One region of the Arthrobacter sp. D1-17 genome, then DNA from elsewhere that is predicted to be linked to it. Evidence: riboswitches for the same ligand, from Rfam matches in the RefSeq annotation. Region 1 holds a riboswitch; each other region holds the start of a gene.

Evidence for each region. Region 1 has a riboswitch for thiamine pyrophosphate ahead of thiD (bifunctional hydroxymethylpyrimidine kinase/phosphomethylpyrimidine kinase). Riboswitches for the same ligand answer to the same signal wherever they lie in the genome.
Region 2: linked by a shared signal. The riboswitch ahead of M1E01_RS01325 (ECF transporter S component) and the one ahead of thiD (bifunctional hydroxymethylpyrimidine kinase/phosphomethylpyrimidine kinase) in region 1 are both predicted to bind thiamine pyrophosphate.
Region 3: linked by a shared signal. The riboswitch ahead of M1E01_RS06475 (FAD-dependent oxidoreductase) and the one ahead of thiD (bifunctional hydroxymethylpyrimidine kinase/phosphomethylpyrimidine kinase) in region 1 are both predicted to bind thiamine pyrophosphate.

Annotation. Positions count from the first base shown of each region.
Region 1 covers NZ_CP096382.1:1,779,643-1,787,404, reverse strand. The annotation lists gene obgE (GTPase ObgE) at 1-688, opposite strand, end outside; gene rpmA (50S ribosomal protein L27) at 806-1,069, opposite strand; gene rplU (50S ribosomal protein L21) at 1,129-1,437, opposite strand; gene thiD (bifunctional hydroxymethylpyrimidine kinase/phosphomethylpyrimidine kinase) at 1,785-3,323, opposite strand; TPP riboswitch at 3,381-3,478, opposite strand; gene M1E01_RS08320 (Rne/Rng family ribonuclease) at 3,637-7,056, opposite strand; gene M1E01_RS08315 (vitamin K epoxide reductase family protein) at 7,520-7,762, shown strand, end outside.
Region 2 covers NZ_CP096382.1:288,955-296,716, reverse strand. The annotation lists gene M1E01_RS01335 (energy-coupling factor transporter transmembrane component T family protein) at 1-315, opposite strand, end outside; gene M1E01_RS01330 (ABC transporter ATP-binding protein) at 312-1,928, opposite strand; gene M1E01_RS01325 (ECF transporter S component) at 1,928-2,548, opposite strand; TPP riboswitch at 2,618-2,759, opposite strand; gene M1E01_RS01320 (heme-degrading domain-containing protein) at 2,880-3,425, shown strand; gene M1E01_RS01315 (DUF4235 domain-containing protein) at 3,462-3,725, shown strand; gene M1E01_RS01310 (peptidoglycan DD-metalloendopeptidase family protein) at 3,792-5,213, opposite strand; gene mnhG (monovalent cation/H(+) antiporter subunit G) at 5,413-5,814, opposite strand; gene M1E01_RS01300 (monovalent cation/H+ antiporter complex subunit F) at 5,804-6,082, opposite strand; gene M1E01_RS01295 (Na+/H+ antiporter subunit E) at 6,079-6,642, opposite strand; gene M1E01_RS01290 (Na+/H+ antiporter subunit D) at 6,639-7,762, opposite strand, start outside.
Region 3 covers NZ_CP096382.1:1,375,569-1,383,330, reverse strand. The annotation lists gene moeB (molybdopterin-synthase adenylyltransferase MoeB) at 1-1,076, opposite strand, end outside; gene M1E01_RS06505 (TetR/AcrR family transcriptional regulator) at 1,161-1,826, shown strand; gene M1E01_RS06500 (DUF3107 domain-containing protein) at 1,888-2,112, shown strand; gene M1E01_RS06495 (hypothetical protein) at 2,121-2,423, shown strand; gene M1E01_RS06490 (4a-hydroxytetrahydrobiopterin dehydratase) at 2,472-3,137, opposite strand; gene M1E01_RS06485 (thiazole synthase) at 3,205-4,017, opposite strand; gene thiS (sulfur carrier protein ThiS) at 4,023-4,259, opposite strand; gene M1E01_RS06475 (FAD-dependent oxidoreductase) at 4,256-5,740, opposite strand; TPP riboswitch at 5,732-5,853, opposite strand; gene thiE (thiamine phosphate synthase) at 5,881-6,609, shown strand; gene M1E01_RS06465 (ferritin-like fold-containing protein) at 6,668-7,354, opposite strand; gene M1E01_RS06460 (RNB domain-containing ribonuclease) at 7,396-7,762, shown strand, end outside.

The DNA.
Region 1 (7,762 bases):
AGTTGTGTCCCAGGCCCTTGCCTTCGCTGGCACCCTCGATGAGCCCGGGAACGTCGGCGATGGTGAACCGGATGTCACCGGCCTGCACAACGCCAAGGTTCGGAATGAGCGTGGTGAAGGGGTAGTCGGCGATTTTGGGGCGGGCAGCGGACATTGCCGCAATCAGGCTGGACTTGCCGGCCGAGGGGAAGCCGACCAGAGCGATGTCGGCGATGGACTTCAGCTCCAGCACGATGTCGGCAGACTCGCCCTCGATGCCGAGCAGGGCGAAGCCAGGTGCCCGCCGCTTCTGGGAGGACAGGGCTGCATTGCCGAGTCCGCCCAAGCCGCCGGCGGCCGCAATGTACTCGGTGCCTTCGCCCACGAGGTCGGCGAGGACTTCGCCGTCTTTGGTCTTGACGACCGTGCCGTCCGGGACCGGCAGGACCAAGGTCTCGCCGTTCTTGCCGCCGCGCCAGTCACCCATGCCCGGGCCGCCGTTGGTGGCGTGGCGATGAGGGGCATGGTGGTAGTCCAGCAGCGTGGTGGTCTGGGAGTCCACCCGGAGGATGACGTCGCCGCCGTTGCCGCCGTTGCCGCCGTCGGGTCCGCCGAGAGGCTTGAACTTCTCGCGGTGGACAGAGACACAACCGTGGCCACCGGTACCGCCGGATACGTGCAGTACTACGCGGTCTACAAAGCTCGCCACGGTGAATCTCCTCTGTGCTGAATGTGGCCGTGTTGGAACGCCCAAATTGATTGTAATGCGGTTAAACGACCAGTGGAGCGGGCCATCATGGCCCGCTCCACCGGTTGAGTTCTGTTGTTACTCTGCAGCTGCAGCAGCAACAATGTTCACGACGCGACGGCCGCGGCGGGTGCCGAATTCGACAGCACCGGCCTGGAGTGCGAACAGCGTGTCGTCGCCACCGCGGCCAACGCCTGCACCGGGGTGGAAGTGGGTGCCGCGCTGGCGAACGATGATTTCGCCGGCGGAAACTACCTGGCCGCCGAAGCGCTTGACGCCGAGGTACTGTGCGTTGGAGTCACGACCGTTGCGAGTGGAGCTCGCGCCCTTTTTATGTGCCATTTGGAATGCCTGCCTCTAAATTCTGGGGAATCTGCTGGAAACCTGATCAGTAACCGAAGTTACTGGATGCCGGTGATCTTGACCTTGGTCAGTTCCTGACGGTGACCCTGGCGCTTCTTGTATCCGGTCTTGTTCTTGAACTTCTGGATGACAATCTTCGGACCACGCAGGTCCTGAAGGATCTCAGCCGTAACAGTTACCTTGGCCAGGTCCGCCGCAGCAGACGTGACCTTGTCGCCGTCAACCAGGAGCAGTGCGGGCAGCTCAATGGTGCTGCCGGCTCCACCGGCGACGCGGTTCAGGGTAACGAAGTCTCCAACGGAAACCTTCTCTTGGCGGCCGCCTGCGCGGACAATCGCGTACACCACTTGGGAACTCACTTCTCTCGACGTTTATTACTAAATTTGCGTGCGGAACCGGGGGTCCGATTGTGTATGGCCTGGCTCTCGCTGTGCCTCAACGCCGTGGACTCCCCGAGGGAATCCGTGAGCTAACCCAAGAACATTACCGCTTGGAATTCCAATTGGACGGTTCCCGGGGTCATAACCCAAGTGTTGGCGTAAGCACCGAAGATCTAGATTACGCTAATTTTGCCTTCGGCCGCAAATGAGGCTGGTCCCGGCGGGTAGTCCGTGATAAGCACCACAGGGGCTTTCGCTCCAAGCCTGCCGTGACCATGCCCATTTATCTTACCGGCTTAACCGCCGGTTCCCTTTCAGCTGTGACGGCGCGGCGCGTCGAAGAAATCAACCTCGAAGCGGCAGGAGTGCCGGAAGGCAGTGAGCATCTCTCGGCGTTCCGCGTCGGAAGCTTTTCGCCCCGCTGTGTCAGTGATTGAGATGGCCTGCCGGGTGGCTGCTGCAAAACCCTCATCGGCGTAGGTGCGCAGCCACTCCGCGTAGGGGTGCCCGTCCGGGGCTCCGGCTGCCAGGAATCCGGTATGCAGGGTCTGCCCTACTTCGGCGTAGAGCCAGAAGCACGGGAGCACCGCCGCCACCAGCACCGCGTAGCTGCCGGATGCCGACGCGGCCAGGAGGTGGTCCACGTAGGCCTTCGTCTCCGGGCCAAGGCCCCTGGGGACTGTTCTGGTGCTTAGCCAGCTGCGGTGCAGCTCGGACTCGACTTCGAGGCATTGCTGGGAGGACCGGGCCCAGAAGAGCTGCTCGGCCTCGGTGGGGGCGAGCGCGCTGGCCCTGGCGAGAACCCGCGAATAGCCGTTGAGGTAGATGGCATCCTGCGCAAGGTAGTAGGCAAACTGGTTTTCCGGGAGGCTTCCCTCTGACAGCCCGCGGATGAAATCCAAACCGTAAATCGCGTCGAGGTCAGCAGCGGCCTCCGCCTGCAGCAGGGCCGCGAAGCTGCCGTCGGCGGTATCGTCTGCCTGCGGCAGATGGTGGAAGTGGTGTACCGGGCCGTTTCCGTGGCCTACCTCGAGCTGCTCGGAGGCGCGCAATGCGCCCTCCAGCCAGGGCTTGACGGTGCGCAGGGCAAGTTCCCAGTTCCCCAGCCGAGCCTGTACGGTCGCCATCGCCGAGGACAGTGAGCACCCCGTGCCGTGGCTGTTTCGGGTGGATACGCGCTGCCCCTCCACCACCACAACGTCCGCAGATAAAGCCCCACCCGTGTTCACCAGGGCGTCCGGGCAGTCAGCGCCCTCCAGGTGCCCGCCCTTGACGAGGACAATAGCCCCGGTTTCGGCCGAGAGCCGCTTTCCCTGTTCCAATGCCTCGGACCAGGTGGCCGCTTCCTGCTCACCCAGCAGCATGCCCAGTTCCGCAAGGTTAGGTGTAATGAGGTCTGCGAGAGGCAGCAGCGACCGCAGCGCCCCCTCAGCGGATTCCTGAAGGAGCCGGTCGCCGCTTGTGGCAACCATGACCGGGTCCAGGACAACGACGCCGGGACGCACCTTCTCGAGCCACGTGCGGACCGCGGTGATGATGTCCGCGTCGCCCAGCATGCCGATCTTCACGGCGTCAATGGCGATGTCGTCGCTGACCGCCGCGAGCTGCGCAGCGATGAAGCCGGCCGGCGGCACGTGGACTCCTCTGACTCCCCTGGTGTTTTGTGCCGTCAGCGCAGTGATGGCGGCCATTCCGTAGCCGCCGGTGGCTGCGATGCTTTTCAGGTCGGCCTGAATGCCGGCGCCGCCGGAAGGATCTGAACCGGCGATGGCCAGGACCCGGGGAACCCTCCGGGTGGCGGGTGAAACGTGAACGGGAGCCGCTGCTCCACGGACGTCTGCACCAAAAGACATCGTGGAGATCGAAAGCGGAGCAGTCGCCAAGGGCAGGGCAGATGTTGCAGACGATGTTGCAGTCAAGGAAGACATCCCTTCGCCGGTACTAACCGGTCAGGTTCAACGGGTTTGGATCTCAGCCGGCTCCGTGCTCGGCACCCCGTGTCAGTCCCCCAGCCTAGCCTGTCCTTCCGTCCGCGGCACTGCATGTCGGTTCGCCCGTAACTCCCGGCTTAAATGCAGCGGGCCGGCCCTGCTGTTGCAGCGCCGGCCCGCTGGCCCACTCAACGAGCGGCTGCCGGAAATTATGTTCCCGGCAGCATGCCCATGTCTACAGCTCGGAAGCGGGTACGCCTACGCCCAGAATGATGGGTCCATCCGCAGCCTGCGGACCCGCGGCCTTCTCAGTCCTGTTGTCCGCCGACGGCACTTTGGCCTCATGGGAGTGCCCGGCGGCAGCCCCGGGCACAGGCTCGTGGTGTTCCACGGACGTCTCGTTGGCCGCACCCTGCGCCCGGCTGGCGCTGCGGTTGCGCCGCGGACGGCGGGTGCGCACGGCCACGTCGGAATGGTCAGCGAACCGCTCCCTGTCGCTGTCAATAGGTGCCCGGACGGCGGCAGGTGCCGGGGCTGGCATATCGGCGCCCTTAGCGGGCTCGGTTGCCTTTGAAGGCGGAGTCGCCGCGGAAGGCCGGGCCGTCGTTGAAGGCTCGGCTTCCCTGGAGGCTTCCGGTCTCGGCTCCCCGAGGTGCGCGAAGGCTTCCTCAAGGCGGTCAAGGGTCAGCGCAGGCTTCACGGCCGGAGGCTCCGTGTGCTCCACGAAAGGAAGGACTACCTTCTCGCCGCCAAAGGTCAACACGGCGCCCGGCCGGCCCGAGATGCTTTCCGTGTCAGGTGCGCGGTGCACCAACGGGCTTTCCGGAGCGGCCGCTGAGGCAGCTGCAGCCGGACGCTGCTCCCCGGCAGCCTCCGCCTGATGGGCTGCGTCCTCGTGGAGGTGGGCAGCGTGCGCAGCGGCGGCGATGTTGGCCAGTGCTGCCCGCGTTGCCTCGGCCTTGGCGTGGCGCTCGGCTTCGCTGGGTTCGTGGTGCATGACGGCCGGTGCGGCGGGTCCGGTTTCAGCCGGTCCCTGTCCGGCCTTGCCCCGGCGCCGGCTCTTACGCTCGGTGCGTACGGCGGGCTGGTGTTCGCTGCGCGGGACATGGTGTTCGGCCGCCACCACATTGGCGCGGCGGTGCTCGACGGGCTCGTCGTGCGTGACAACGCCACGGCCTGCACAAACCTCACACTGCTCGCCAAAGACTTCCAGCAGGCCGGTGCCCATGCGCTTGCGGGTCATCTGTACGAGGCCCAACGAGGTGACCTCGGCCACCTGGTGCTTGGTTCGGTCACGTCCCAGGCACTCCACCATGCGGCGCAGCACGAGGTCACGGTTTGATTCCAGGACCATGTCGATGAAGTCGATTACGATGATGCCGCCGATGTCCCGCAGCCGCAGTTGCCGGACGACTTCCTCAGCCGCTTCCAGGTTGTTCTTGGTGACGGTTTCCTCGAGGTTGCCGCCGCTGCCGGTGAACTTTCCGGTGTTGACGTCGACCACGGTCATGGCTTCGGTGCGGTCGATCACCAGTGATCCGCCGGAGGGCAGGAACACCTTGCGCTCCAGCGCCTTGTGGATCTGCTCGTCGATGCGCCAGGCAGCGAAGATGTCCTCGTCCTTGGTCCACTTCTCGAGCCGGCCCACGAGGTCCGGGGCAACGTAGGTGACGTAGGCCTCAATGGTGTCCCAGGCTTCATCACCGGAAACGATCAGCTTGGAGAAGTCCTCATTGAAGACGTCACGGACCACCTTGATAGTGAGGTCGGGTTCGCCGTACAGCAACTCGGGAGCGAGGACCTTGGTGGACTTCGCCTGGCTTTCGATGCCTTCCCACTGGGCCCGGAGGCGGTTGATGTCGTGGGTGAGCTCTTCCTCGGATGCGCCTTCGGCGGCGGTGCGGACGATGACGCCAGCGTCTTCCGGAAGGCGGTCCTTGAGGATGCGCTTCAGGCGGTTGCGCTCGACGTCGGGAAGCTTGCGCGAGATGCCCGTCATGGAACCGCCGGGCACGTACACGAGGTAACGCCCCGGCAGGGAGATCTGGCTGGTCAGGCGTGCGCCCTTGTGGCCGACAGGGTCCTTGGTGACCTGCACCAGGACGGAATCCCCGGACTTCAGGGCGTTCTCGATCCGTCGCTGCTTGCCTTCGAGGTTCACTGCTTCCCAGTTCACTTCGCCGGCGTACAGCACTGCATTGCGCCCGCGCCCGATGTCGACGAAGGCAGCTTCCATCGAGGGCAGCACATTCTGAACTTTGCCCAGGTAGACGTTGCCGATCAGGGAATCCTGCTGCGTCTTGGACACGAAGTGCTCGGCCAGCACGCCGTCTTCCAGGACGCCGATCTGAATTCTGTCGTCGCGCTGGCGCACGATCATCTGGCGGTCAACTGATTCGCGCCGGGCCAGGAACTCTGCCTCGGTGATGACGGTCCGGCGCCGGCCAGTGTCGCGGGATTCGCGGCGGCGCTGCTTCTTCGCTTCCAGCCTCGTGGAGCCCTTGACGCTGGTCACGCGGTTGCTTACGGCCGGTTCGCTGGGAACGCGGGGAGCGCGTACGCGGGTGACGGTGTTGGGGGGATCGTCGTCTCCCCCGCCGGTGAGCTCAAGGTCCTGGTCTCCGCGGCGGCGCCGGCGGCGGCGGCGCGAAGTGACGCCGTCCTCGGCCTGGCCTGCGGTCTCCTCGTCGGCGTCTCCGGCGGCATCGATGCCTTCGGCGTCTTCTTCGGTGCCGTCACGGTCGATGGCTTCGCCGTCGGTGACTTCACGGCCGTTGCGGGTCCGTCCGCGGCGGCCGCGGCTGCGGCGCCGGCGGCGTCCGCCGTCGTCGTCGTCCTGCTCGTCCCCGCTGTCGCTGGCTTCTGCATCCTGCGCACCGGCGGCCGGCACTGCCGGACGGATCACGGTATTGAGGTCGGGGGCTTGGAAGATGATGGATGTCACGGATGCCGGCTCCAGGAACAGCGCTCCGGCCGGGGCTGCCTGAGACGTGGTTTCCACGGGCTTTTCGGACTCAGCACGCTCAAATACAGCACCTTCAGATACGGCATCTTCAGTCACTGCGCCGTCAGCCGCTGAGACCTCAGCCTCGGCGGCCTCCGCCTCTGCCTCCGCGCTTCCGACGGCGGCAGCTGCTTCAGCCCGAATGTCCGCCACCGGTGTTTCTTCAACCCGGGTTTCCACTGCCGGGGCAGCCGCAGGTGCTTCAGCAGCTGTGTCGCCGGTCTTGGCCTTGGCGACCCGGCGGCGGCGTACGGGCTTGGCTTCAGGTTCAGCAATCTCCGCCGCGGCAGAACCCGGCCCGGCCTCGGCCGCGTCAGCAAAGGCGGGAAGCGGCTCCTCGGCGACCTTCTTTCGGGCACGCGTGCGCCGCACAGGCGCCTTTACCTCCGCCACGGCGGTTTCCACCTCGGTGACCTCAGCGTGCGCCGCATCCACCGGGCCTGACACCTCGGGGTCAGCGGACAGTGAAGGAGCGGCGACGACGGGTTCCTGCACTTCGGGCTCGGGCAACGAAACCTGGACGCCCGGCTCTTCTGCCTTGGGCGCCGCCTTGCGCCTGGTCCGGGTGGCCTTCTTGGGAGCTTCTGCGGCTACCGGCTCTTCCTTCTCAACCGGATCTTCATTAACGGCTACTACCTGATCATTATCCATATGTGGCAACACTCCTGCCCCTGACATGCCGCCACATCCGGCACCCATTGGGGCACATATTGTCAAAACCCGCAGGCGTTGACAGAAGTCAATTGGATACCCTCAGGTTCGCACCGGCATTGGGGTGCGGCAGCCCTGAAAGGCCGGCGGGGATGTTACTGGAACCCGTTGTTTCTGCAATCACAACCAGGTGCCGTCCAATGGAATGCGGAGGCCGGATAACCGTCTTCCGGACCTGCACCGCTTCTCATTGGCGGTCTTGTGAACAAGCCACCGGACCGGAACCCGAATGTGGTTCGTGCTCCAGCCACGTTCATTCTCTCATACTGCTGTTGAAAAACGGCGTCACTGTGTGACAAACACGGTCAAGCGGGCTCTGACAGCAACGCCATCCCAAGCTGGCATCCAGCCTGCGGCGATACAATCTGGACAGGAGCACCCCTAGACAAAGGACGCCACCGCCATGCCCAGCATTTCCCCATCCACAGGCACGGATTCCGAGCAGGCATTCGCCGACGACTCCGAGCGCACTGCCACCGCCACCGGCGCTCCTTTGCCGGCGATGACACGCGACCGCCCGTTCGGATGGCTGCTGGTGATAACCGGAGTCGTGGGTTGGCTGGCGTCCGGCGTCCTCGTGCTGGAAAAGCTTGAGGTCCTCAAGGACCCGAACCACACCACCGTCTGCGACGTGAACCCCTGGATT
Region 2 (7,762 bases), 1.5 Mb from region 1:
AAGCGAACCTTCGCTCATGGACCAGATGCCGACGTCGATCAGTATCCTTCCGCTGTCCGGCGCCAGAATGGCGGTGCTCCAGCCGCCCACGGCGGCCGCGAGGATCAGGGGCCAGCCACGTTGCCAGAGCAAAGTCACCGTCAGGCCGGCGAGCGGGAAGAGCAGCAGCTCGCAGACCAGCGCTACGGTGGCGGACATCCAGTCGATGGACAGGGCGAGGACCAGCGTGATGAGGAAGACGGCGGCAAGCTTGGCCAGCGGATTGGCCCGGGTCAGCACCGCCTGGTTGCCGGAAATGATCAAGGCGGCCCTCATGATGCGGCCGCTTCCGGTGTTCCCACGCCTGGTGCATCGACGCCTGGGGGCTGAAGGTCCGCGGCGCCGAGTTTGAGCTCGGTGCCGCCGAGCACCTGCGTGAATTCCTGGTCGTGCGTCACCGACACGACGGCGATTCCGGCATCGAGCAGTTCGGACAGGAAGGAGGCGAGTTCGGCCCAGGTGTTGGCGTCCTGGCCGAAGGTCGGCTCGTCGAGCACCAGGACCTGCGGATGGGCGGCCAGAACGGTGGCCACGGAGAGCCTGCGCTTCTCGCCGCCGGAGAGTGTGTAGGGGTTGGCATCCACGAGGCCGGTGAGGCGAAGCCGCTCCAGCAGCTCGTCCACGCGCTCCTCGCCGTGTCCCAGGTGCCGGGGGCCGAACTGCAGTTCGTCCAGTACCCTGCCGGTGACGAACTGGTGCTCGGGTTCCTGGAAGACCGTGCCGATCCTGGCGATCAGGTGCTCGGCCCGCCACTTGTACGGGTCGATGCCGGCTCCGCCGCTTAGCTCCAGGGTCGCGGACACCCTGCCCTCGACAGGCGGAATCAGCCCGGCCAGGGTCAGAGCGAACGTCGATTTGCCGGCGCCGTTTGGCCCGGTGATGGTGAGGGCTTCCCCCGCGCGGACCTGTGCCGTGACGTCGCGCTGCACCGGAACCGGCGGAAGGGATGTGAAGCCGCGCCGGCGGGGCCGTTCCCTTGAGACGGCAAGTCTCTCAGCGGCGAGTAGCAGCTGGCCTGGCGCAAGACCCCCCTCGCTGCCGGCTTGCCCGGTCAGCGACCGTTCGCGGGTGGGTGGAACGTAACCGGGAACCCAGACGCCCGCGCGGATCAGCATCGTGCGGGCCTGCTGGAGGACCTGGTTCGGGGCCCCGTCAATGAGCACCGCCGGTTGCGTGTCACTGCCCGGCTGCAGCACAACGATCCGGTCCACGAGGTCCTTCCACACGGCAACCCGGTGCTCCACGACCACCAGCGTGGCGCCGGTCTTGTCGAGGCAGCGGGCCACGGCGTCCCGGACCTCCAGGACTCCGGCAGGGTCAAGGTTGGCCGTGGGCTCGTCCAGCAAAATGAGCCCGGGGCGCATCGCCAGGATGCCGGCCAGCGCGAGGCGCTGTTTCTGCCCGCCGGACAGGACCGACGTCGGATGGTCCAGCGGGAAATGTCCGAGTCCGACGTCGTCCAACGCCTCGTGCACCCGGGGCCAGATCCGTTCCCGGGGCACCGAGAGGTTTTCGGCACCAAAGGCGACATCGTCGCCGAGGCGGGAGAGAACCACCTGCGTCTCCGGGTCCTGCTGCATGAGGCCGGCACGGCCGCGCTGGGCGCGGGGAGGTTCGCCGTCGATCAGGAGGCTGCCGCTTTCGTCCGCGTCGTCGCCCGCCGCCGTGCCGCTGTCGTCGGCGGTGCTGTCGCCAAGCACCCCGGCAAGCGCGTGGAGCAGCGTGGATTTGCCGGCGCCTGAGGGCCCCAGCAGCAGCACCCGCTCCCCCGGCCGGATATCCAGGTCGAGGGCGTTGACTGCAGGTTTGGTGCGTCCGGCGTGGCGCCAACCCCAGCCGCGGGCGGTAACCGCGGCCGGGCGGACGCCGGCGTCCTGCTGTGCGGGCATCAGTTAAACACGGGCTCCGTGGCTGCCTTGCGGGAGGGGAAGGAGCTCAGCACGCCGGTCCTGGCCAGGCCGCGGGTGGCGATCCAGGACAGCGCGCCGGCAATGATGGCACCGGAGACGGCGGTAAAGATGATGTACGCCAGCTTGTCCCCGGCCGCGTAGGCGATGTTCCAACCCCACGGGGCGAACGAATCGTTCAGGCCGCAGAACAGCCCGGCGCCGGCGCCGGCCAGCAGCGAGACGGGCAGGTTGAACTTCTTGTACCGGAACGCGGCGAACACGAGCTCCGCACCCAGGCCCTGCAGCAGGCCTGAGATCAGCACCGTGGTGCCGTACTGCGAGCCCATGATCAGCTCACCGGTGGCGGCCACGGATTCGCAGAACAGCGCAGCGCCGGGCTTGCGGATGATGAGCATGCCCAGCACCGCCGGAATCATCCAGCCGCCGGCGTACAGGCCGGTCAGGGGCGGGTAGACCGCGTTCAGCGGTGCAGAGATGAGGTTGGCGCCCTGGGACCAAGCCCAGAAAATCACACCACCGGCGACGGCGATCAGCGCCGCCACCACGATGTCGGCCACGCGCCAGGTGTTGCCGGACTTCTTAGCTGTTGCTGTTGTCATGATGGTCCTCCTGAGGATCAGGAGGGGAAAGCGCTCCCCGGCTGCTGGCTTAGGGTGCCTGCTGCCGGACACTTTGAGAACTCGACTCCCTTGCGCCGGTACTAGCCGGATCAGGTTCGAGGGTCTGCGGTTGTCCGCACTCTCAGCGCCCACCTGCGGCTCTCTGGACATGCCAGTGATGCCCGACGGCGGCGCTCCCCTGTCGTAATGAATGTGCCCTTGTTGGCTGGTCCAGTTTACACCGATGATTGACCGTCAACCCGGCGGCGGCGTCACAATCCGGGCGATAGGCAGGGAGTACATGGCAATAGCCACGGAGTACATTGGGGCAATGACCGCAGAGGACTCCGGAACTCCGGCCCTATTTGATCCCGACGCCGCCGACGAACAGCCGGCGGGGGCGCTTGAGTCGCTGATCTCAGAGATTGAATCGCAGATCTCGGAACTCCAGTTCCCCCGGTTCAGCAAAGATGACGCCCTCAGCCTGGGCCTTCTGCTGGTTGAGCTCGGAAAGGACGGCCGCCTGCCCATCGCCATCGACATCTCCAAGGGCGAGCAGATGCTTTTTCATGCTGCCCTGGAAGGTGCCACCCCGGATAACGGGCATTGGGTCAAGGCCAAACGGCGCACGGCGGCACGGTATGAGGAACCGTCCCTGCTGGTTGGCCTGCGCGGCAGGGTGGGCGGAGGCCGCATTGAGGACAACGCGTGGTTCGACCAGACCACGTACGCGGCCCACGGGGGCTCCTTTCCCGTCTATGTGCAGGGCGTGGGGGCCGTGGCGACCGTGACGGTCTCGGGGCTGCCGCAGAAGGCGGACCACGACCTGGTGGTGCGGGCCCTGCGGGAAATCCTCGGGTCCATGCGGCTAGGCTAGGGACGAACCAGTAGTCACGTCGCAAGGGGTTTCGGAATGAGTTTTTTCATCAAGCTGCTTGGCACCGGCATCAGTCTGCTCGCCGGATACGCCGGCACTAGGGCCGTGGACGCCGTCTGGGAAAAAACCACAGGCCGCAAGCCTCCGAAGGGCGGCAAGGACGACGTTCCCACGACATTGCGCTCAGCCCTGACCTTCGCCTTGGTTTCAGCCTCAGTCAGCGCCGTCATCCAGGTTCTGACCAACCGCGGCACGCAGCGCGCAATCACCCGCTTCGCCAAAACCCAGGACATCGTCTAGGCACCGTCGTTATATCCGCAATGCCCTAGCCACCGCCGTTAGTCGGTGGCTAGAGGCCGCCGCAGCTTAACCGGCAGCAGGCGCCGCCGTTGCTGCCGCGTCAGGTTCCGTAGCTTGCTCCTGTGTCACGTTCCGGGCAGGAACGGGAACTGAAACCGGCGCGGACGTCGGCGCAGCACTGGGCGAAGAGGTGGGCGAAGAGGTGGGCTTCGGGGCCGCAGCAGGCGCCGGAGTGGCCGTCTTCGCGGGCGACGGAGCAGGGGAAGGCGTGGGCCGTGGAGCCGGAGCGGCGGTCTTCACCGGCAACGGAGCAGGGGAAGGCGTAGGCCGTGGGGCAGGAGCCGCCGTCCTTGCCGGCACAGCCGGCTTCACGGGCGCAACAGGCCTGGCGGCCGCCACACTCTTCGCAGGTGCCACAGTCTTCGCAGGTGCCACTGCCTTCTTTGAAAGTGCCACGGCTTTCTTTGCCGGAGAAGCAGCGGCATTGGAGACGCGGGCGTTGGAACGCGAAGGAGCCTTGGCGGTCTTGGACCGTGACGGCTTACGCTCAGCGTGGTTCACCTCATGGTTGTGGGCTTCCGCCGCCGGGACGGCCCAGGCAGGCGTGTCCTTCGCCGTCCCGGGCTTCCGGTAGTCGGTCATCGTCACGGCAGCAGCAGGATCCGCCGGATCGAGCGGCACCAGAGTCCACTCCTCAGGGTCCGTGTGGCTGCCGTTCAGGATCGTTTCGAAGTGAAGGTGGCATCCCGTTGAAGCGCCCGTGGTCCCGACTTTGGCGATGACGTCCCCGGCCTGCACCGACTCGCCCTTCCCGACCCCGATGCCCTCAAGGTGGTTGTAAGTGGTGATCAGGCCGTTGCCATGGTCGACTTCCACTCGGTTGCCGCCGCCCCACTGATGCCATCCCACTGCCCGCACCACCCCGGCGTCCACAGAGTAAACGCGGGTCCCGCAGGCAGCGGCAAAGTCCCGGCCCCAGTGGAACTCCCCGGCATCGCCAGTGATCGGGCTCCTCCGCACGCCGAAGGCAGAGCTGGGATGCAGGACCTCCAACGGTGACATCAGGGTCCCGGCGGCGGGACGCCGCGACCGAGCTGACGAAGCGTCAAGCTCTCGTGTCCATTCCTTCGCCCCGGTGAGGACCACGGAACGGCTGTAGGAGAGCGCCACTCCGGCCGACGCAGAGACAGGGGAAGAAGCGGGCGCGGCGACAGGGGCTGAAACGGCAGCGCCCGAGACGGCATCCCGAGCACCGCCCGCAGCGACAGCGGAGCCGGCGGACATGCTGACGGCAACACTGTCCGGTGCCTGGGCGGATGCAGGACTGGCAGAAATCATCGGGCCGTCGCCGTGCATTCCGGAAGCGCCGTGCATTCCAGAAGCATAGGCGGCAAGCACTGCCGTGCCTGCGCTCATGCTGACGCGGATGGCTCGGCGCCGCTGCTGGGCAGCGCGCCGGGCAGCCCTCGGTGCCAGATGTTTTGCCACGTGGATCCCCCCATGTAGATCGCCCGATTCCCTTGGGCGGCAAGCGTTTCTACCATGGGACCATGCTGCGTGGGGCGGCTGAAGCTAAAAAGGCCCCTATGTGGATAAGCTCAGGGAATCCTGCCCTGACCCCCGGCGGACTGCGGAAATCTTCACAGGAAGTTGAGCAAACTCCCGGCGGGCGCCACGGCTGCGGCGGTCAGCGTCCGCCGTCTGAATCCCGTTCCCTGGCTGCCTCAGCGGCCTTCACCACGACGGCTTCCAGCTCGTCGGTGCTCAGCAGCTCCTTGTGGAGGTGCTTGGTGCGGTAGCCCGCGCGGCCGACCATGTGCGCAGACACCGGTACCGTCAGCAGCTGGAAGATCCAGGCCACCAGCAGCACCGGCCATACCCACCAGGTGCGCATCTGCAGTCCCAAAGCCGCCAGGAGCAGGAACAGCCCGAGCACCTGCGGCTTGGTGGCGGCGTGCATCCGGCTCATCAGGTCCGGGAACCGCAGCAGGCCAATTGCTGCGGCCAGGGACATCACAGCCCCCACGATCATGAAGACGGCGGACACTGCATCGATCATGGTATCCACTGCATTTGGGTCAGGACTCACTGGGCTGCTCCCGCCTGTCCGCTACGAAGCGCGCCACGGTCACCGAGCCGATGAATCCGATGACGGACACGGCCACCAGCAGCATCAGATTGTTCAGATGCCTGTTCACGGCCATATCAATGCACAGCGCGGCACCGAGGATGGCCAACAGCACGTCGGCGGCGAGCACGCGGTCCAGCAGCGACGGGCCGCGGGCGATGCGCACAATCGCACCCGCGGCGGCGAGGGACAGCACCACAGCGGTGACCGTCAGCACGAATTGCATCATGCGCCTGTCTCCTGGCTCAGTACTGTCTCCTGATTCAATGCTGCGAGTTCTTCTTTCGTTCCCATGACGCGGATCAGCCCGGCCTCCGTGTCGCGCACTTCCTTTCGGAGCTTCAGCACATCGTCCGCATTCCGCACATTGAGTCCGTGGATGTAGAGCGTCGAGGTCGACCTGTCCACCTCCACCACGAGCGAGCCCGGGATCAGGGAGATCACGTGTCCTGTTGCGGTCACCATCAGATCTGAATGGCTCCGGAGCGGGACGGCGACGACGGCGTTGGTCACCTTGGGCCCCCGCGCGACAGCAAGGTAGAAAACCTGGAAGCTGGCAAGCACCACCTTGCCAATGAACTGCAGGGCAAACGGGATGGCCCGGAGGACGCTGAAGCGTCCGCTGAGCTCCACGGGCGGCAGGTAGAAGAGGCGGGCCACCACTACGGCGAGCATCGTGCCGAACAACAGGTTGCCCGGGCTGAAATCCTGCCAGAGGGCACCCCAGACAATGACGAGCCATACGAGCAGCGGCAGTTCCTGCCGCACGGAAATTCGTCTCCGGCTCATTTCCCTCCACCGCCCGGTGAGCCAGCTTCAGCTGTGCTGCCGTTCAGCGTCAGCTCCGGGACCGTTGCCTGCTGGCCGAGCACGGCGTGGATGTACGCGGACCTGTCAAGCATGGCTTCTGCGGACTGTCCGGCCACCCTGAACAGCGGGCCCGCAAAAACCGTGAGGGCCACGCCCAGCAGCACGAGCCCCAGCGTGGAACCCACCATGGTCCGGGGCAGCAGAATCATGCCCCGCTTGCCTGCCCGGAGGCCTGCCGGGGAATCCTTGGCCTCGGCGAGCAGCACGGGAGCGGGATGCTCTGCGTCCTCGGGCTTCCGCCAGAACGCGCGGTTCCACACGCGTGCCACGGCCAGCAGCGTCAGCAGGCTGGTCAGCACCCCGCCGATCACCAGGGCATACGCCAGGGGCGTCCCGAGCTGGACCCCGGCCTGCAGCAGGCCAAGCTTCCCGAGGAAACCGGAGAACGGAGGAATGCCGGCCAGGTTCATGGCGGGGACGAAGAACAGCAGCGCCAGGATCGGGGAGAGCTTGGCCAGCCCTGCCACCCGGTCCATGGAGGAACTTCCGCCGCGGCGCTCAATCAGGCCGGTCACCAGGAAGAGGCTGGTCTGGATGGTGATGTGGTGCGCCACGTAGAACACGGCAGCGGCGAGCCCTGCCGCCGAGGACATGGCCAGCCCGAAGACCATGTATCCGATGTGGCTGACGAGGGTGAAGGAGAGCAGGCGCTTGATGTCACTCTGGGCCAGTGCGCCGAGGATTCCCACCACCATGGTCAGCAGGGCGGCGATCATCAGCGGAGTGTTCAGCGAATCACCCGGGAACAGCAGCGTCTCGGTGCGCACCATGGCATATACGCCCACCTTGGTCAGCAGGCCGGCGAACACGGCCGTGACGGGGGCCGGTGCGGTGGGATAGGAGTCAGGCAGCCAGAACGAAAGCGGGAATACGGCGGCCTTGATGCCGAAGGCCACCAGCAACATGACGTGCAGCAGCGTCTTGGTGCCCTGGTCCAGCTCGGCCAGCTTGATGGCCAGATCCGCCATGTTGATAGTGCCCGTGGCGCCATAGATCATCGCAATGGCAATGAGGAACAACACGGAGGAAACCACGGACA
Region 3 (7,762 bases), 400 kb from region 1:
GCCTTGCAGTGGAAGATGATATCCCGGTCCTGCGGCAGCTCTGCCCAAGCCTCGCCGGAAAGAATCCTGCCCTGCGGGATGAGGACGGAACCGTTGATGCTGACGATGTCGTGCTCCCCCGGCTCCCGGACATCCACGAGTTCGAAATCCTTCAGCCCGGCCTCGCGGGACGCCAGCATGGTGGCCAGCTGCGTCGCAGTAACGGTGTGTTCCGTGTCCGTGGCTGCCGGCGGCGCAATGCCACAGAATGCCTCGTAGTCCGTCAGCTCGGTGATGGACGGGGCCGCAGGATCCTTGGCAACCCTGATTTCACGCCAGCTACCACCCAGAGCGTCGTACAGCGCCACGCGGCCGAGCAGGGAGCGTCCGACGCCGGTGATCAGCTTGACGGCCTCTGTCACCATCAGGGATCCGACGGCGGCGCACAGCATTCCGAAGACGCCGCCTTCGCCGCAGGACGGCACGGACCCTGCCGGCGGGGCCTCCGGATACAGGTCACGGTACGTCGGGCCGTACTTCTCCCAAAACACGCTGACCTGCCCGTCGAATCGGAAGATCGATCCCCACACATACGGCTTCCCGAGGATGGCTGCGGCATCGTTGACCAGGTAGCGGGTGGCGAAGTTGTCGGCTCCATCAAGGATCAGATCATAGCCGGAGAACAGTTCCAAGGCGTTGAAAGCGTCCAGGCGGACATTGTGCAGGCGCACGTCCACCAAGGGGTTCAGGGCGGCTATTGCGTCACGCGCCGATTCAATCTTTGGCCGGCCCACGTCTGCTACGCCATGGATGATCTGGCGCTGCAGGTTGCTCAGGTCGACGGCGTCATCGTCGATGATCCCGATGGTTCCTACGCCGGCAGCGGCAAGGTAGAGCAGGGCCGGGGAACCCAGCCCGCCGGCCCCGATCACGAGCACCCGGGCGTTTTTCAGGCGCCTTTGGCCAAGCGCGCCGATCTCCGGAATGATGAGGTGCCGGGAGTACCGCTCCACCTCTTCCGGCGAGAGCTCGGCTGCCGGTTCGACAAGGGGGTGCAGTGAGGTGCGTGCTGCATTTGCAGTGGACGAAAAAGCCATACTTCAATGTATGCCTGAAGATACCGTGCGGTCATATTACCTCCGGGTAAAGTGAAGTTAACTGAGATGGAAAGAAGGCCAACAGTGGTTCACGATGCACCGGCTGATCAACCTCCGGCCGCGCCCTCCTTTGCTGGAGGCCGCGTCCCCGGCCAGCGTTCTGCCCGGCTGCCACGTGATGAGCGCCGCGCCCAGCTGTTGAGGGCCGCCCAGGAAGTCTTCGTGGCCAACGGATATCACGGCGCCGCCATGGACGAGATCGCTGAGACCGCCCACGTCAGCAAGCCGGTCCTGTACCAGCACTTTCCTTCGAAGCGCGAGCTCTATCTCGCACTCCTGGACAACCACCTCAGCTCCCTGACAGACCTCATGATGGGCGCGCTTAACTCCACCACGGACAACAAAGAACGGGTCAAGGCTGTCATGAGGGCGTACTACCGCTTCATCGACAGCGACGATCAGGCGCACCGCCTTGTCTTTGAGTCGGACCTGATCAACGATGCCGACGTCAGCGCCCGCCTCGAGACGTTCAATAAGGCATTTGCCGACGCCATCGCGCACGTGATTGCCGAAGACACCAAGCTGCCACACCTGGAAGCGCAGCTGCTGGGGCGGGCCCTCGCCGGGATGGCGCACGTGAGCGCGCGCTACTGGCTCGAAACGGGCGGGAACCTGGACATCGATGTGGCCAGCGACTTGATCTACCGTTTAGCTTGGCGCGGAATCTCGCGCTTTCCCAAAGAGACCTAGACTACAAAGGGAGAACACCCTTTGACATCTAATCAACATTGACTGGCTGGGAGGCCTTGCTGTGGAAGTAAAGATCGGCATTCAAAACATCGGCCGCGAACTCGTGCTGGAATCGGCCCAGGATGCTGACGCCGTAGCCAAGGTCGTAGCAGAATCCCTCGCAAAGGGCACCGAGCTGCGCCTGACGGATGAGAAGGGCCGGCAGATCATCGTGCCGGCGAGCGTGCTGGGCTATGTCGAGATCGGTGCGGAAGAAGTCCGCCGGGTCGGCTTCGGCGCACTCTAGGGCTGACAATGCTGTCCCTCGTCATCGTCGTGCTGGTCAATGTCGCCTCGGGCTTCATCGTCTGGGCGAATGACAGGCGCCACGCCAAATACGGCATGTTCCTGCCAGCTGGCGTGGGGACCGCGGCGGGCATGGCCGCCTGGATGATCTGCATGGCGGCTGGCCTTGGCTACCAGCCGGGCCTGACCTGGATTCCATGGATAGCCCCCATGATTGCAGGCGCGGCAGCGGCTCTGGCCGCCGCCGCCTTCCTCGGCCGGAGCAGGACCAAACAGGACACACAGCGCCTCACAGAGGCCCTCAAGATGTAGCAAAACGGCAGACTGGCCGTGCCCCAAACAGGCGCCTTTCGCGCAGCATCAGCTGCGGGGCTGCTCGCCTTCTTCGGTGCACAGGCACAGTCGGTTCCCTTGAGCATCAGTGACCACCACCCAGTTGGGTGTGTGGTCACTGTCCATTGATGCGCCAGTGGCAGCCACCTTCTCCAGCACGGGACCGGATTCGGCCTTGGAGCGGTGGATGTCTACATGGAGCCGGTTGTCATTGGGCGTCCGGGTCTCCTGGAACCAGAGTCCCGGACCCCGGCCGAAGGGATCCTGCAGGCTGCCTCCCCGGCCCTGTTTGTAGGCCAGAGCAACACGCCAGACGTCGGCTATCGCCGAGGGCTCCGGCGTGTCGATACCGATTTCCACTGTCCGGTACAGCCCCGGCTCCGCGGCTGCGCCAGCGTCTGCGGCTGCATGGGTAACGGCCGCGGCGGCGGCGATGTCACGCGGGGTCACTTCGCCGCCCGCGTCGTGAGAGGTGAACCGAATAAACACACGGTTGTACCGCCAGTCCAGGTCCGGATGGTGGTCCTTCTCCTCGGCAAGACGCCCGACGCCGGCAATCAGCTCAAGCGCGCCGGCCGCCGTCGGCGTCTTGTAGACAGTGACCAGGCCGCCCAGGCGGTAGCGCCAGTCAGGCAGGCCCGACAGGGCCTCATCTATCTGGGAGCGGGTGAGGATCTCGTCCTTGGGTCCCACGTCTGACTCCTTGACGGGTAGCGGGTGAGCCTGCCCTTCCGTGCGCCCGCACACTCAGGACCCGGCCCTAGAGGAATTCGGCCCGGCCTTCCATCGCAGAAGACGCCAGCGCATGCTCGCGGCGCGGAATCCGCCCGGCCGCTTTCGCCAGCCTACCGGCGATAACAGCGTGTTTGAAGGCTTGGCCCATGAGCGCAGGGTTCTGTGCCCGGGTCACGGCCGTCGCCAGCAGCACGGCGTCACAGCCCAGTTCCATGGCCAAGGCGGCGTCCGAGGCGGTGCCGATGCCCGCGTCCAGCACCACAGGCACAGAGGCACGGGACACGATCAGCTCGATGTTGTGCGGGTTGAGGATTCCCAATCCGGTCCCGATCGGAGCGCCGAGCGGCATGACGGCGGTGGCTCCGAGGTTCTCCAGACGCAGCGCCAGAACCGGATCGTCGTTGGTGTACGCGAAGACTTTGAACCCCCGGTTGACGAGCTGCTCGGTGGCATCGACGAGTTCCACCGCGTCAGGCAGGAGAGTGTGCTCATCGGCAATGACTTCCAGTTTCACCCAGTCCGTCTCCAACGCCTCACGGGCCAGCTCCGCCGTCATGACCGCGTCCCTGGCAGTGAAGCAGCCGGCTGTATTCGGCAGGACCCGGATGTTGTTATCCAAGAGCAGCTGGAACAGGGAACCCGTTTCGGCGGGCGAATAGCGTCGCATGGCGACCGTGGTCAGTTCCGTGCCGGAGGCCAGCAGCGCCGCACCGAGGCCGTCCAGGCTGGGCGCTCCGCCTGTGCCCATGATGAGCCGGGAACTCAATTCCACTCCGTCGATAACCAGGGGGTCACTGTCTGTTCCGGGCACGGCCGGAAGCGCAGTTGTTTCAGTCATCGTCCTCATCCTCCCTGAACTGCAGTAACGAGCTCGATGTCATCGCCCTCGGTGAGCGCCGTGCTGTGCCACTGGCTGCGGGGCACCACCTCGGAATTGCGCGCCACCGCAACACCCAGACGCTGGCCGTCCGCGGCCTGCCCGTCTGAGGCAAGTTCCCGCCCCGTGATCTGGCTGACGAGCGTCGTCACGGAGGCTTCTGTCCCCACGGCGTGGGGTTTGCCGTTCAATGTGATGTTCATGCGGATTCCTTGGTTCGGTCAAATGTGACTGGGTTTGATGCGGCTGGGCCTGATACAGCCGGGCCAGGGGGCGCAGTGCCTTGTGCGGCAGCGGCCAACAGCTCCGATTGCCCGGCCGGGAACCGGCCGGGACTGAAGGCGCCCCAGCGGCTGTCCTCTACACCGTCCATCAGCTCTCGGCAGATGACGGCCGCGGCAGGCGTCAGCAGGACCCCGTGCCGGAAAAAGCCGGTAGCGATGATGAGCCCCGGAACGTGCGCTCCAAGCCCGCGGTCCGCCGTTCCGGATTCGCAGTCTGCCGCTCCGTACCCGCTCTCCTTCGCTGCGGGGACGCGGCCCAGCAGCGGCGCGTTGTCCGGCGTGCCCGGACGAGCCCGGGCGGTTGCCTCGAGAAGTTCCAGCTCCGCGATCGCCGGCACAAGGGCCTGCGCGTCCCTGAGCAGCTGGTAGACCCCTCCCGCGCTGGGAGCACCCTGCCCGTCTTCACGCTGGGTGGCGCCGACAACGACTGTCCCGTCCTGCCGCGGAACCAGATAGACCGGAACTCCTCGCACGATGCCCCGCACTGTTGCCGTCAGCAAGGGACGGAGCCGGTCCGGGACCCGCAGCCGGAGAATATCGCCGTACACCGGCCGGAGGGGAAGATTCAGGTTCTCCGGAAGACCGTCCAGCGACGCAGCCGCGAGACCATTGGCTACCACGGTTTCCGCGGCCAGCACCGTGCCGCCGCCAGCAAGCCGGACACCGCTGACCCGCCCCGCGTCCCACAGCAATGCCACGGCGTTGTCCCGTACCGCATAGCCGCTTTCCGCGCCGGCCACGGCAGTCCGCGCACCGGGAGAGTGGCGGGACAGCGCAGTTGCGCAGCTCTTTACGAGTTTTCGCGGATCAACCTGGTGGTCCGTCGGAATCTCCAGGGCACAGGAAATGCCTGGGCTTAGCAGCGGTTCACGCAGCCGGGCTGCGCGGATGGTCAGCGGTTCGACGATCAGGCCATGCGCCTGCTGCACCTGGCGAAGATCCATCAGGGTGCGCCGGTCAGCCTGGTCGACGCCGACCGCAATGGTGGGTGACGCAAGGTAGCCTGTGTCCTCCCTGCCATGGTCTGGCTTGAGGGGGTCTGGCCGCATGGCATCGAGCGTCGCTACGAAGCCAGGCCACAGCGCGGAGGATTCGAGCATGAGCTCGAGGAGTTCCTCCTCCTGGTAATGCAGTTCGCTCACAGGGGCGAGCATGCCCGCTGCTGCCCAGCTGGCACCGGTTCCGGGCGCCTCATCGATGAGGACCACCGAGCGTCCTGAGCGTTTGGCCTCCCAGGCTATCCCGTGGCCGATCACACCGCCGCCAATGACGGCGACGTCGGCGTGCAGAGGTTCGATGCTGTGCAAAGGTTTAGTGGCGTACGGGCTGCCAGCGGCAGATGTCCTGGCATCGCCGGACGTGAGGTCAATGGCAGATGCGCCACCGGTTCCAGGCTTCATGCAATTCCTTCCCTACGCCGGTACTAACCGGATCAGGTCAAGCGGTCGGCTCTGACGCCCTCTCAGCCCTGCGCCGTTTATGACAGCTGCAGCGGGCTCCCGCGGTACGGACCCAGTTTAGAGGAACTAGGCTGGTTGCCATGACCGCGCATGAACTCACCGATTCCGCCCGCCTGTACCTTTGCACGGACGCCCGCAAGGACCGCGGCGACTTCGCAGACTTCGTCAACGCCGCCTTCTCCGGCGGCGTGGATATCATTCAGCTCAGGGACAAGACTATTGAGGCAGCCGAGGAACTGGAGCTCCTCGAGGTTCTCCGCGAGATCGCCGGACGGCACGGCCGGCTCTGGGCCGTCAACGACCGGGCCGACATCGCCGCCTTGGCCGGCGCTCCCGTGTTCCACATCGGACAGAAGGACCTGCCCCTGCGCGCGGCCCGGCAGGTGCTGCCCGGTTCTCCGGCAATCGGTCTCTCCACCCACTCCCCCGACCAAATTGATGACGCCATCGCCACAGCGCAGGCGCCGGAAGGCCTCGACTACTTCTGCGTCGGCCCCGTGTGGGCAACCCCCACGAAACCCGGAAGGACCGCCGTCGGACTTGACCTCGTGCGTTATGCCGCCGAGGCTGCCCACAGGGCCCGTGGCGAAAGCGGCCGGCGGCTTCCGTGGTTCGCTATCGGCGGGATCGATCTCAGCAACGTGGAACAGGTGGTGGCGGCGGGCGCCGAGCGCATCGTCGTGGTCAGGGCCATCACCGAGGCCCCGGACCCGGCGGCTGCCGCGGCACAACTCATTGCCGCCCTCGACGCCGGAGCGGCTGGTGCCGCGGGAGCCGCACCCAGGGCCTCCGGCGCCGTCAGGGCCTAGGGCGCATTACGCGCGGGAGCCCCGGCCACTGCTCAGGGCGCACAAAGGAGACACAACGTCAGCTGCTCAGTCCCAGCTCCACCATGCGCTTCGAGTGGTTTTCGGCAAGTTCCGCGGTCAGCGCGCGCACTGCCTCCCGGACTGAGGCATCGTCAGCTCCGCTGTCCGCGGCCGCGATCAAATCGGGCAGGAACGCGTGTTCGTACCCCACCCGCTGCGCCTGGGTCAGGGCTTCGCCCAGTAGCCGCCGTCCCCACAGCGCGAGTCTGGAGGCGAGCCGCGGATCATCCGCAAGGGCCCCGCGCAGACGTTCGCGGAGGACTATTGTTGCTTCCTCGGTTGCTTGGACCTGGGCAATCAGGTCACGGCTCCCCGGATCCACATACCGGGCTACTGCCTGGTAAAAGTCTGCCGAGACGGTATCGACGACGTAGGCCTTCATTAGCGACTCGTACCAGTCAGCGGGCCGGGTTCGTTCATGGAAATGGTCCACGGCGGCCTGGAACGGGAGCATCGCGTCCTCGACGTCCACTCCCATCTCAGCCAGCTTTGCGCTGACCAGCTCGTAGTGCTGGAACTCGATGACCGCGATGCGGCCAAGCACGGCGCGGTCGTGAAGCGTAGGAGAATAGCGGGCGTCCGACGAAAGCCGCTCGAAAGCGGAAAGCTCACCATATGCCATGACGCCGTACAGGTCGGCCACGAAACGGTCATACCGAGCAGTGCCAGTCGAGGTTGTGCCCATAATCCAAGACTAACCGCGGAAATCCGACTAACCTGATTTTCGTGCCACATCATCGTCTCTCTCCCAGCGTCCACGAACAGACCAACGCCCTGGCGGAGGCCCTGAGTGCGCTGCGGACGGAACTGGAGCTGCCCGGGCCGTTCCCTGAGGACGTCCTTAAAGAAGCCGAAGCGGCTGTGGCTCAGCTGCAGCTTCCCGGGCTGGACCTCACCGACGTCGAATTCCTGACTATCGACCCGCCATCGTCAACGGATCTGGACCAGGCACTCTTCATCGAGCGAACCGGGGACGGCTACCGGATTCTGTACGCCATCGCCGACGTACCGTCCTTCGTCGCCCCCGGCGGCGCGCTCGACGCCGAAACCCGCCGCCGCGGCCAGACCTTCTACGCCCCGGACGGCCGGATTC